DNA from 4 places in the Serratia sp. HNCC26DJ206 genome. Region 2 is predicted to be linked to each of the others. Evidence: predicted binding sites of a transcription regulator. Region 2 holds the regulator's gene; each other region holds the start of a gene.
The links. The regulator CRP, encoded in region 2, controls carbon source genes, mostly activating them, when cyclic AMP is high. The targets are predictions, from matches to a motif close to ATGTGANNNNNNTCACAT.

Region 1: the regulator CRP is predicted to act here: its motif matches at 1,391-1,408, upstream of rbsD (D-ribose pyranase).
Region 3: the regulator CRP is predicted to act here: its motif matches at 1,628-1,645, upstream of srlA (PTS glucitol/sorbitol transporter subunit IIC).
Region 4: the regulator CRP is predicted to act here: its motif matches at 1,333-1,350, upstream of aaeR (HTH-type transcriptional activator AaeR).

What each region holds. Positions count from the first base shown of each region.
Region 1 covers NZ_JBXUGP010000010.1:148,341-151,469, reverse strand. The annotation lists gene rbsA (ribose ABC transporter ATP-binding protein RbsA) at 1-881, opposite strand, end outside; gene rbsD (D-ribose pyranase) at 889-1,308, opposite strand; gene kup (low affinity potassium transporter Kup) at 1,476-3,129, opposite strand, start outside.
Region 2 covers NZ_JBXUGP010000034.1:35,140-38,268, reverse strand. The annotation lists gene AC2A1E_RS20105 (LysR substrate-binding domain-containing protein) at 1-828, shown strand, start outside; gene AC2A1E_RS20100 (OsmC family protein) at 831-1,238, opposite strand; gene crp (cAMP-activated global transcriptional regulator CRP) at 1,620-2,252, shown strand; gene AC2A1E_RS20090 (YccS/YhfK family putative transporter) at 2,308-3,129, shown strand, end outside.
Region 3 covers NZ_JBXUGP010000002.1:105,748-108,876, forward strand. The annotation lists gene srlE (PTS glucitol/sorbitol transporter subunit IIB) at 1-975, opposite strand, end outside; gene srlA (PTS glucitol/sorbitol transporter subunit IIC) at 991-1,539, opposite strand; gene yegS (lipid kinase YegS) at 1,833-2,732, opposite strand.
Region 4 covers NZ_JBXUGP010000022.1:1,698-4,826, reverse strand. The annotation lists gene aaeA (p-hydroxybenzoic acid efflux pump subunit AaeA) at 1-850, opposite strand, end outside; gene aaeX (p-hydroxybenzoic acid efflux pump operon protein AaeX) at 858-1,061, opposite strand; gene aaeR (HTH-type transcriptional activator AaeR) at 1,368-2,279, shown strand; gene AC2A1E_RS15440 (acetamidase/formamidase family protein) at 2,542-3,129, shown strand, end outside.

The DNA of each region.
Region 1 (3,129 bases), on a different contig from region 2:
AATTCGGTGCGCCCGGCGCCCATCAGGCCAGCTACACCCAAAATTTCGCCACGATACAGGGTAAAACTGACGTCGTGAACGCCTGGGCCTGAAACATGGCTGACTTGTAGACGTTTTTCTCCACGCGGCAGATTCAGGCGCGGATACTGTTCTTCCAGCTTGCGGCCCACCATCATTTCGATCAACGAATCTTCTTGCAACTCGGCTACCGGGCGTTCGGCAATAAACTGGCCGTCACGGAACACGGTAACGTCGTCGCAGATTTCAAAGATCTCTTTCAGGCGGTGGGAGATATAAACAATGCCGCGGCCTTCGGCTTTCAGCTCATTGATGACGCTGAATAAAGAGGCGGTTTCAGTATCGGTCAGCGCGTCGGTCGGCTCATCCATAATGATGACTTTCGATTCGAAGCTTAGCACTTTGGCAATTTCTACCATCTGCTGATCGCCAATCGACAATTCCCCCACCAGCCGGTGGCTGCTGTAACGCAAGTTCAGGCGCGCCAGCAGTTTATCTGCTTCGGCGTACATGCGTTTCCAGTCGATGCGGCCGAAACGGCTCACGAACTCACGGCCAAGGAAAATGTTTTCGGCAATGGTCAGTTGTGGGATCAGGTTCAATTCCTGATGAATAATGCCAATACCCGCTTCTTGCGAATCCTTCGGGCCGTTAAACACCACCTCTTTACCCAGAAAACGCTGACTGCCCGCATCTTTGCTGTAGATACCGGTCAGCACTTTCATCATGGTGGATTTCCCGGCGCCATTTTCCCCCACCAGCGCCATCACCCTGCCAGGGTAGACACTGAGGGCAGCGCCAGAAAGCGCCTTGACGCCGGGAAAGGCTTTATCGATCCCTTGCAGTTGCATTAACGGTTGCATAATTGCCTCAGAAAGTGACGCCGGAGCAGAGAATGACGTTGGCATATGGCGAACATTCTCCACTGCGGATCACCGCTCGGCTGTGCTCGGTTTGTACTTTAAACTCGCTGTGACTAATATAGCTCACGCTTATGGTATTTCCCTGGTGTTGGCTAAGTTGTTGCAATTGAGCTAGCAACGCTTCATGGAGCAGCGGATTTTGTTTAACTATCTCTTCCGCCAGAATAGCGTTTTCTACCTGCATTTCCTGCGTAACCACCCCGACCACCTGTAAAAACGTCGGTACTCCTTGGGTCAGCGCCAGATCGATACGCTGCGCCGCTGCCGGAATTGGCAACCCCGCATCGCAAATGGTGATCTGATCGGTATGACCGAGGCGGGACACAACCGCAGAAACTTCAGAATTCAGTAGCACGCCTTTTTTCATGTTCTCACTCCAACAGCGAAACGTTTCGCTCGTGAATGAGTTTAAAAAAACAACAGGGGAAGGCAATGATCAAGTTGCAAAAATGTGATCGCCATCGAAACGTTTCGCTCGTGGTCGACAAACAGACAAAGAAAAGGGCTCAGTCAGTCAACTAAGCCCTTGGGGGATTATATCTCGACCTGGGTTCCCAGCTCGATAACGCGGTTTGGCGGGATCTCAAACTGGTCTGGAGCACGCAGCGCGTTGCGGCTCAGCGCGATAAACAGTTTGCCGCGCAGGAACAGATACCATGGCCGCTTGGTCAGGATCAGCGATTCATGCGACATAAAGAATGAGGTTTCCATCATTCGGCACGGTAACCCCTCCAAACCACAGCGGTGGAACACTTCTTCCACGTTCGGGGTTTCACGCCAGCCATAGCTGGCGACTACGCGCCAGAAGGTCGGCGACAGTTGTTCAATGGTCACCCGGCGTAGGTTATGCACATAAGGCGCATCTTCGGTACGCAACGTCAGTATCACCACGCGTTCATGCAGCACTTTGTTGTGCTTGAGATTATGCAGCAACGCAAAAGGGATCACGTTGATGGCCCGAGACATAAACACGGCGGTGCCAGGTACGCGCACCGGCGGGGATTTTTCCAGTGAGGCTATCATCGCCTCAAGGGAGTTGCCATGCTCATGAATACGGCGCAACAGGCTGAAACGCTCGCTTTTCCAGGTGGTCATGATAATAAACATCACCAACGCCAACGTCAGCGGCAACCAACCGCCAGAGAACAGTTTCAACGCATTGGCAGAGAACATCGGCACATCAATAATCAACAGGATCGCCAAAGTACCAACCACCAAGAAGCGATTCCAGTGCCAATTTTTGAGCGCTACCGACGTGATCAAGACACTGGTTAATACCATGGTGCCGGTAACCGCAATACCATATGCCGCTGCCAGGTTGCTGGAGTGTTCAAAGCCCACGATCACCAACACCACCGAGATGTACAGTATCCAGTTGACCACCGGGATATAGATCTGGCCCGACTCCATTTCTGACGTGTGGATAATGCGCATCGGTGACAGATACCCCAAGCGCACCGCTTGCCGGGTCAGAGAGAATACGCCAGAAATCACCGCCTGCGAGGCGATCACCGTAGCCAGGGTAGCCAGGATCAGCAGTGGGATCAGCGCCCAGTCGGGCGCCAGCAGGAAGAAAGGGTTCTTGATCGCTTCAGGGTTTTTCAGCAGCAATGCCCCCTGGCCAAAGTAGTTAAGCACCAGAGAAGGCAGTACTACGGTAAACCAGGCCAAGCGGATCGGGAATTTACCGAAGTGGCCCATGTCAGCATACAACGCCTCCACGCCGGTAATCGCCAGCACCACCGCACCGAGTGCAAAGAACGAGACCTTCTTATATTCAATAAAGAAGTTCAACGCCCACTTCGGATTCAACGCCTGAAGCACTTCGGGATTATCGATAATGCTGCGCGCGCCGAGCAGAGCCAGCACAATAAACCACAGCAGCATCACCGGAGCAAACAGCTTACCGACGCTGCCGGTGCCATGCTTTTGAATAACGAACAGTAGGGTCAGAACCAGAATAGACAGCGGCACAATATAGGGATCAAGCGACGGCGCGGCAATTTCCAGCCCCTCAATGGCCGACATCACCGAAATTGCCGGGGTGATCACCACCTCACCATAGAAGAAACTGCCACCAATCAGGCCAAGTATTACCAACCATGAGGTAGTGCGTGACGAGGTATTACGCCCGGCCAGCGACATCAATGTCAGAATTCCGCCTTCACCGGCGTTATCGGCACGCATC
Region 2 (3,129 bases):
GCCTTGGCACAGTCTCAACCGGCGGTCAGCCGCTCTATCCAAGAACTGGAACAGACGCTGAAAACCCAGTTGATCGTGCGCAGCAGCAAGGGGATGACGCTGACCGAAACCGGCCATACTTTTGCTGTGCGAATGCAATTAGTGATTGAGGAATTACAGCGCGCCACCGAGGAGATCCAACAGTTGAACCAGCATTCGCAGGGCAGCGTGGCGATCGGTTGTTCCTCGCTACTGGCCGTGACGGTACTCCCAGAACTGGTCGATCTCTTCAAGGCCTCCGCCCCGCAGGCCAATCTGCTGATCCGTGAGGCACAGATCTCCACGCTGTTGCCAGCGTTGCACACGGGCCTGTTGGATTTGGCCATCGGCACGGTGATCCCGGACATGCCATTGCAAGACTTGATCTGTACCCCGCTGTTCAAAGCCCCGTTTTGCATTATTGCGCGCCGAGGACACCCTCTGGCACAGGCAACATCACTGGATCAACTGCACGGAGCCAAATGGCTGCTGCCAGAAACCGACATGGGTTATTACCAGCAACTGCAAACGGTGCTCGGCAGCTTTTATCAGCAATTAACCAATAAGCCCATTCGTTCAGATTCGGCGGTATGTGGATTGAATATGGTGTTGGAGGCGGATTATTTGACCATTGTTGCGCGGGCGATGAACACGCCTTTCCATTTGCAGCAAAAACTGGTGACGTTGCCGATCGACAACCTGCCGCAGGCGCAGTACTGTGTGCTGCACTTACAAAAATCGCCGCTAACCATCACGGCGCGGCGATTTCTGCATTTATTGAGCAACCACTGCCACAGTTACCGCTGGTAGCTTCAGGCCACTTCACAGATTTCAAAGCTGTGGGTGACGCTGGCAGCTTTGCTCAGCATCAGCGAGACCGAGCAATACTTCTCGGCAGACAGGTTAACCGCACGCTCAACAATCTTGTCGCTCAGCCCTTTGCCGGTGACGATAAAATGCAGGTTGATATGGGTAAACAGACGCGGTGCTTCTTCACGGCGCTCCGAGGTCAGTTTTACCTCGCAGTCACGGACATCGTTACGGCCCTTCAGTAGAATCGACATCACATCAATGGCGCTACAACCGCCAACCGACATTAAGACCATTTCCATCGGGCTTGGCGCTTTATCGCCCGCGTTACCGTCCATTAATACCTGATGGCCGGACGCAGACTCGCCCAAGAATGTCAGTCCTTCTACCCACTTAACTCTTGCCTGCATTTTGTACACTCCAGTTAATTTCTCAAAATCAGGGTACGCTTTCGCATAGAAACTGGCAACGGAACCTGATGCTAATCATACTGAAGCGAGACAACACAAGACACCCGCCTCACTCTGTGCTACAAACAGAGCCGCAAGAACTCTTTCCAGGTCACCGATTTCAGGGAATGTCCGAGGAAAGGACCCTATATTGGTATGTTAACAGAATGTAGCTTGCAGCACTTGGCGCAAGTTAATATGCTAGGGTACAAGCGTATTTCTATAACATGCCTCAAAACCTGTTGATAGCCACTCTATAAAACACCGGGCTATAAGCACGTTTTACAGGGAACTCTGACCCCTGTGATACAAGGCAGCGATAACAACAGAGGATAACAGCGAATGGTTCTCGGCAAACCGCAAACAGACCCGACTCTCGAATGGTTCCTGTCTCATTGCCATATCCACAAATATCCATCAAAGAGTACGCTGATTCACCAAGGTGAAAAGGCCGAAACGCTCTACTACATCGTGAAAGGCTCCGTGGCGGTGCTGATCAAGGATGAAGAAGGCAAAGAGATGATTCTGTCCTACCTCAACCAGGGGGATTTCATCGGCGAGCTTGGATTATTTGAAGAAGGCCAGGAGCGCAGTGCCTGGGTTAGAGCGAAAACAGCCTGTGAAGTGGCTGAAATTTCCTATAAGAAATTCCGCCAGTTGATTCAGGTTAACCCGGATATCCTGATGCGCCTGTCTGCGCAGATGGCAAACCGCCTGCAAATCACCTCAGAGAAAGTGGGTAACCTCGCCTTCCTTGACGTTACCGGCCGCATTGCACAAACCCTGCTGAACCTGGCAAAACAGCCCGACGCCATGACTCACCCGGATGGCATGCAAATCAAGATTACCCGCCAGGAAATTGGTCAAATCGTCGGTTGCTCACGTGAAACCGTCGGTCGTATTCTGAAAATGCTCGAAGATCAAAACCTGATTTCTGCCCACGGCAAAACTATTGTCGTTTACGGCACGCGTTAATTATTGAAGAAACGGCGTAGCGATACGCCGTTTTTTTTAACTTCCCCCATTCATCATGTGGCGGCGCCTGATCTACCACCCGGAAGTCAACTATGCACTGCGGCAAACGCTGGTGCTGTGCCTGCCGGTGGTTTTCTTCCTGCTGATGGGCAACCTGCAACTCGGCCTGCTGTTCTCTCTGGTACCTGCCTGCTGCAACATCGCCGGGTTGGATACGCCGCACAAACGCTTTTTCAAACGTCTGGCCGTTGGCGGTTCCCTGTTTGCTCTCAGCAGTTTGCTGCTGCAACAGGCGCTGCTGTGGCATATCCCGTTACCCTTACTGATGCTGGCGATGGCGCTGTTGCTGGGCGTCAGCGGTGAAATCAGCCCGCTGCACGCACGTCTGCTGCCCGCCGCGCTGGTCGCTGCCATCTTTTCTCTCAGCATGGCCGGACACGTGCCGATCTGGCATGCGCCGCTGCTGTATCTGGTCGGCACCGCCTGGTACGGGCTGTTCACCTGGTTCTGGTTCAAACTGTGGAAAGAGCAACCGATGCGCGAATCCCTGAGCCAGCTCTATATCCAGTTGGCAGACTATTTCGAAGCCAAATATTCGCTGCTGACCCAGCACATCGATCCAGAAACCGCACTGCCGCCGCTGCTGCAACGCCAGCAGAAAGTGATGGATCTGATCAGCCTGTTATATCAGCAGTTAAACTTCCTGCCCCATGCCAATAACCAAGAGCAAAAACGCCTGCAACGCACTTTCCAGGTGGCACTCGATCTGCAGGAACACATTACCGTCAGCCTGCATCAGCCAGAAGAAGTGCAAAAACTGGTGGAACAGAGCCAGGCCGAAGCGATTATCCGCCGCAACGCTCAAGTGATCGCCGGG
Region 3 (3,129 bases), on a different contig from region 2:
GGCCGATGCTGCCCAGGCGATCAGCACTGTGGGTGCGCCGGTGAGGAAGCGCCCGACTAGTACCGAAGGTACGCCGACGCGCACCGTATCCTGTTTGGCTTCTGCCAAAGACAAACCCACCGGGATAAAGTCACAGGCGGCCTGTGCGTTAATGGCAAACAGCGCCGGTAAGGCCAACTGCGGCGGGATATGGCCAAGGCCAATCTGCACGCCGACCAACACGCCGATCACCTGAGCAATCACCGCGCCTGGGCCAAGGAACGGCGAAAGCAGCGGGAAGGAGCAGATTAGCGCCAGCGTCACCAGGCCGATCGGGCTGTTGGCCAGCGGCGTCAGGCCGTGAGCGATAAAGTCCCCGAGCCCAGAGGCCAGGATGATGCCGATCAGCGCCGAGACGAAGGCCATAAACGGCAGGATGGTTTTCAGGATGGTGTCGATGGTGTCACGGCCAGCCTGGAAGAACACCGCCACCACCGAACCCATGCCCATCCCGACTTTGGCTAGCAATCCATCACTTTGCTCGGTGATCTTCTTGCTGGTGTCGTAGTCACGCACTTTTGGCGCTACGGGTTTTTCCGTGACCGGGGCCGTTGCCGCGCCATCAGCCACCTCAACCAGGCTGATATTGTTTTCCCGCACGCCGGAAACGTAGATATCTTCCAGAATAAACTGCGCCAGCGGGCCGGATTGACCGGTGGCATGAATGTTGATGGTCGGAATGCGGCGTTTCGGGTAAATACCGCAGCGCAAGGTGCCGCCGCAGTCGATAATCATCACGCCGATTTCTTCTGTTGGCGGTTCACCCTCTTTAAAACCGTCAACCGCTGGCCAGCCGGTCAGTTCACTGATTTTGTCGACGATCGCCGGGCGGGTACCGGCGGTGATATAGACAACCTTCTTGCCCGGTTCGATAGCCAGTTGCAGTGGGCCACCCCAGCCGCTGGCACCTTTCTCAATACGGATATAAGCGCTCATGCTGTACTCCACAAATTAAAGTTGAACCTGACGATCCAGTTTGATGCCCATTTTGCGTTCGAACAGGCTGGTGGTGAGATCGGTGATCCAACCACGGAAGAAGTTGGTGAACAGCCCAACCAGGAAATAGCTCACGGCCAGCGGGGCCAGCGGCAAGCCCAGCGTGGTCAGCCCGCTGGCGACGCCGAGGTAAACGAACAGTTCACCGGGGTTGATATGCGGGAACAGGCCGTTCATCGAGTGGCAACTGTAAGAAGCGGCGGCGTAGTAGCTAGGTTTGTATTTCTCAGGCATAAAGCGCCCAAGGCTCAGGGTCATGGGGTTACAAAACACAAAGGTGCCGATCAGCGGCAGCAACAGGTAGCGTGAAACCGGGTTACCTGCACAACGCTGTGCCAATCGTTCGATTCGTTCCTGGCCAACAAATTTGATCAGCGCGTTCATGATAACTAACAGGCAGATCAACAAAGGTAAGATGCCGGTCACCATGCTGACAAACACCTCACCACCTTTCTGAAACAGGCCGATAAACCATTCGGCTCCGTGGGTTATTAGATCAATCATTATTTTCTCCTGTGATGGATGAAATGGCCTGGAGCGAACAGCGACTCTGTCGCCATGGGTCTACAGTAATCATTTTATGAAGTTGTTTGTTTTAAATAGATCACATTTTGAAAGATAAATATTTTATTATGAAAGATTAAAATGAAAGAAAAGGAAGTTTTAAGCCAGGGAAAGCCAGGAGGCGGAGAGTTTATGGCAATAAAAAGTGCCCGACATTGTCGGGCTTGGAGTAGGTTTCGTTTTAAAAACAGATGGTTAAGTTTTTCTTGAGGGCGAAACAGTATGGCGGCAGATTAACCCAACAACTCACAGTTGGGTGGCAAGCGGCACTCAATTGCGTTTGGCAGTAATTCAATACGGAAATGCTTACCTTTTAGCGGCTCACCATCGAGATTGAAGATGATTTCGTGTGGTGCGCTAATTTCAAGCCAGGGTAATGAGGCATCGACCACGCTGTTGTTTTCTTCGCCGCTGAACAGGCTGCTGATCAAGGCCGGCAGCAACTCTTCAGCGGTCAACAGGCGCAGTTGCAGTAGGCCGTCGTTGATCAGCGCGCCGGGGCACAGTTTCTGCCCGCCACCGGCCTGCTTACCGTTGCCGATACCAATCACCAGCGCGTCACCGGACCAGTGGAAGTCTGGCCCACGGATCTCACAGCGATCGGCTTGCAGCGTATCCATACGCAACAGGCCATGGATGAAATAGGAGACGCCACCCAATGCCGCTTTCAGTTTTTCCGGGGTTTCGGTGGTGATACGCGTACCAAAACCGCCGGTAGCCATATTGATGAAATAGCGATCTTCGTTAACTTTCGCCAAGTCGATTGGCACGACTCGGCCCTTGATCGCCAATTGCAGCGCCTGGTCCGCCGCCAGAGGGATATTACAGGCGGTGGCGAAGTCATTGGCGGTGCCCAGCGGCACAATGCCCAATATCGGCCGCGTGGTGGGCGGGAGTTGGGCCAGCGCGGTGACCACTTCGTTAATGGTGCCGTCGCCCCCACCGGCGATTACCGTTCCCGCTCCCAGTTGACAGGCTTCTGCGACGAAACGGGCAACGTCACCTTGTTCCCAGGTTACGCGAACATGCAAAGTCAGGCCTTCATCCCGCAGCGTTTTCACCGAGAAACGTATTTCCTCGTTGCTGGCGCTTTTGCCGTTAATGATAAGCAGCGCTGACGCGTGTTGGTTCATTGTTATCCCCAGGGTGAAAAAGAATGTATCTAGACGATAAACCACAACAGGGGGATGGGCCACCGGAATATTCGGGTAATAGTATATCGCGGTTGACTATAACGGCATTTTCTTCTGAAACTGGGATATTTCTATCTCGGTATAAATGTTCACATTAAAAAAATTCTTAATCGTTATATTAAAATTTATATATAAGAAGGAGCTCGCTATTCTAGCTAAATTAAAATTAAGAAATGTCTTATAAAAATGACTATTTCCGATGTTTTAGCCCCGCAGCCTAGTAAATTCCTATCAATAATCTCAGTTTTTGGCTGGTTGACTTCGTGAGCGCGCCCCGCGCTGGTTTGGGCAATAATGAGTTAATGCAATGAAAAACAGGGGGAAATAAGAAAAGAAA
Region 4 (3,129 bases), on a different contig from region 2:
CGGTGGCGGTAGTTCCCGCCGGGTAGGGATGCTGCTGATCCTTCTCATCCAGCACAATTTTCACCGGCACGCGCTGCGCCAGGCGCACCCATTCCAGGTTGCTGTCGATCGACGCCAATCCCTTACTGTTAACGGTGCTGCTGCTGTTATTAACCGCCGCCGCCAGGCTGTCGACGGTGCCATGCATAATGCGGTTGCTGCCCAGCGGGGTGATTTCCACCCGATCGCCTTGCTGCAGGCCGTTCAGTTTGGTTTCTTCCAGATAGGCCAGAATGTAAAAGGTGTTTTTCTTTACCAGCGCCACGGCGGTGGAGCCACGGGTGATAAATTCCCCGGCGTGTACGTTCAGGTTGGTTACCCAGCCGTCGTCGGGCGCACGTACCGTAGTGCGATCGAGATCCAGCTGTGCCAGATCGCGGGTAGCCATCGCCTTGGCCAACTGGTGCTGCACGGTTTGCAATGAGTTGCTCGACTGATCGATCTCTTCCTGCGACATCGCCTGAATGCCCAAGCGCACGCGGCGGCCAGCCTCACGTTTCTTCTCTTCGGCCAGCGCCTGATAATAGGCGACATCAGCATTGGCTTGCGCCAGCGCCTGCTGGTAGCGTGGCCGATCGATCACAAACAGGATCTGGCCCTTCTTCACCAGTTGGTTGTCCGTAACCGGTATCTCGGTCAGCAGGCCGCTGACGTCTGGGGCGATCGCCACCACGTCGGCGGTGAATTTGGCATCACGCGTCCACGGCGATTCGGTGTAAAACGACCAGGACTTGAACACCGCAATGGCGGCCAGCACGACAACAATCAACGTGATCGCGATTCGGGTTATTTGTATTGAAAAAGTTTTCACAGCCACCTCAAACAAAAAGACATGAAACCAGATAAAACAAGCAGCAATACAGCGCAGTATTGAACAGCGCGGGATGCCAGACAAAATCGTAAATCCCGGTCGGCAGCAGTAGGCGACGCATGACAAAAAACAGCACCAACGACGCCAACAGCTCAAAAAACACCGGCGGGAACGACATCCCAAAAATGACCATAACCGGAAGCAAACTCATCACTTTTTCCTTAATTGTTTACTGCACCGGGGATCGCGCCCTGCTGATTTCACATTCTCTTTACATTTTGGCTAACGGACGCCAAACGTCGCACCTAGACAGTTGCCAGGCCACGAACCTGAAAAAAGGGTTAAACTACGAACTTAGACTCATGAAAGGGAATGCATGACAGACGACAATAAACCACGACATTGCTGACCACGCTCAAGCGCTCAGAAGGATACACCCGACCCGATTATATTAGCCTGCTTACTATAAGCTCATCTACAATATGTGATCTAAATCACTTTTAAGCCAGAGTGAACAATGGAAAGACTAAAACGGATGTCAGTGTTCGCCAAAGTTGTTGAGTGTGGGTCGTTTACTGCGGCGGCGCGCCAGCTCGATATGAGCGTTTCGTCCATCAGCCAGACAGTGTCCAAACTGGAAGATGATCTGCAAGTGAAGCTGCTTAACCGCAGCACGCGCAGTATCGGCCTGACCGAAGCGGGCAAAATCTACTATCAAGGTTGCCGCCGGATGCTGCAAGAAGCCACCGAAGTGCATGAACAACTGTATGCGCTGAACAATACCCCAATCGGCACCCTGCGCATTGGCAGTTCCTCCACCATGGCGCAAAACGTGCTGGCCACCATGACCGCCGAAATGTTGCAAGAGTACCCCGGTTTAACGGTGAATCTGGTTACCGGTATCCCAGCCCCCGATCTGATTACCGACGGATTGGATCTGGTGATCCGCACCGGCGCGTTGCAGGATTCCAGCCTGTTCTCCACGCGCTTGGGTTCGATGCCGATGGTGGTTTGCGCTGCCAAAAGCTACCTCAACCAACACGGCACGCCGCAAAAACCGAGCGATATGGTGAATTTCTCCTGGCTGGAATACAGCGTGCGGCCAGACAGCGAATTCGAGCTGATGGCCCCGGAAGGCATCAGCACGCGTATTTCCCCACAGGGGCGCTTCGTGACCAATGACTCGCAAACCATGGTCCGCTGGCTGAATGCCGGGGCTGGCATCGCTTATGTCCCGCTGATGTGGGTGATCGAAGAGATCAAACGCGGTGAGCTCGAAATTCTGTTCAAGCGCTACCACTCAGATCCCCGCCCGGTATACGCCCTGTACACCAAGAAGGACAAGCTGCCGCTAAAAGTGCAAGTGTGTATTAACTACCTGACGGAATACTTTAAACGCGTGGCGGCGGCCTATCAGGGTTATCGCTGATGGATATTTTACCTGCTGCTTACTCGCTCGATGGCAAAGTAGTTATACGGCATTATTTCCTTTTAGCTAACGTAAAAAACCAGCATGACTTTTAATTAAAGGATATTCCTCCGAACAGCCGCCGGGTAGGATTTTGCCGCACTTGCCTCTGCCCCGGCGGATGTGATTAATTATTTCAGGCAAGGTTATTTACACTGTCTCTGGCAGACTGCAATTAACGCCTCTCATAAGAAAAAATCAGCACAACTTTACAGGAATCACCATGGAAAGAATTCCCCGCACGCACGTGGTTTATGCCATGTCGCGTGATAACGCTCCCGTGGCAAGAATTGCCAGCGGCAGCGACGTTTGCTTTGAAACCTGCGACTGTTTCGAAGATCAGATTGCCTCTGAACAAGCCGCATTTACCGAGCTGGACTGGAACCGCATCAATCCGGCCACTGGGCCGGTCTACGTGCAGGACGCGCTACCGGGCGACGTACTGCGGGTAGAGATCAAACGCATCACCCCACGCAGCCACCAGGCGGTGATGGTAACCGCACCGGGTCTGGGCGTGATCGGTGATGAACTGCAACAGCCACAGATCCGCACCGTGCCGCTGGAAGAGGGCTTTGCCCTGCTGCCGGGTGGCGTGCGTTGGCCACTCAAGCCGATGATTGGCGTGATTGGCGTAGCTCCTGCGGGTGAAGCGGTGCCATGCGGCACGCCGGATGCGCACGGCGGCAATATGGACTGCAAGATCATCACCGAAGGCAGCACGCTGTGGCTGCCGGTCAACGTGGAAGGCGCGCTGTTTGCGCTCGGCGATCTGCATGCCGCCATGGGCGACGGTGAAGTCTCGGTATGCGGC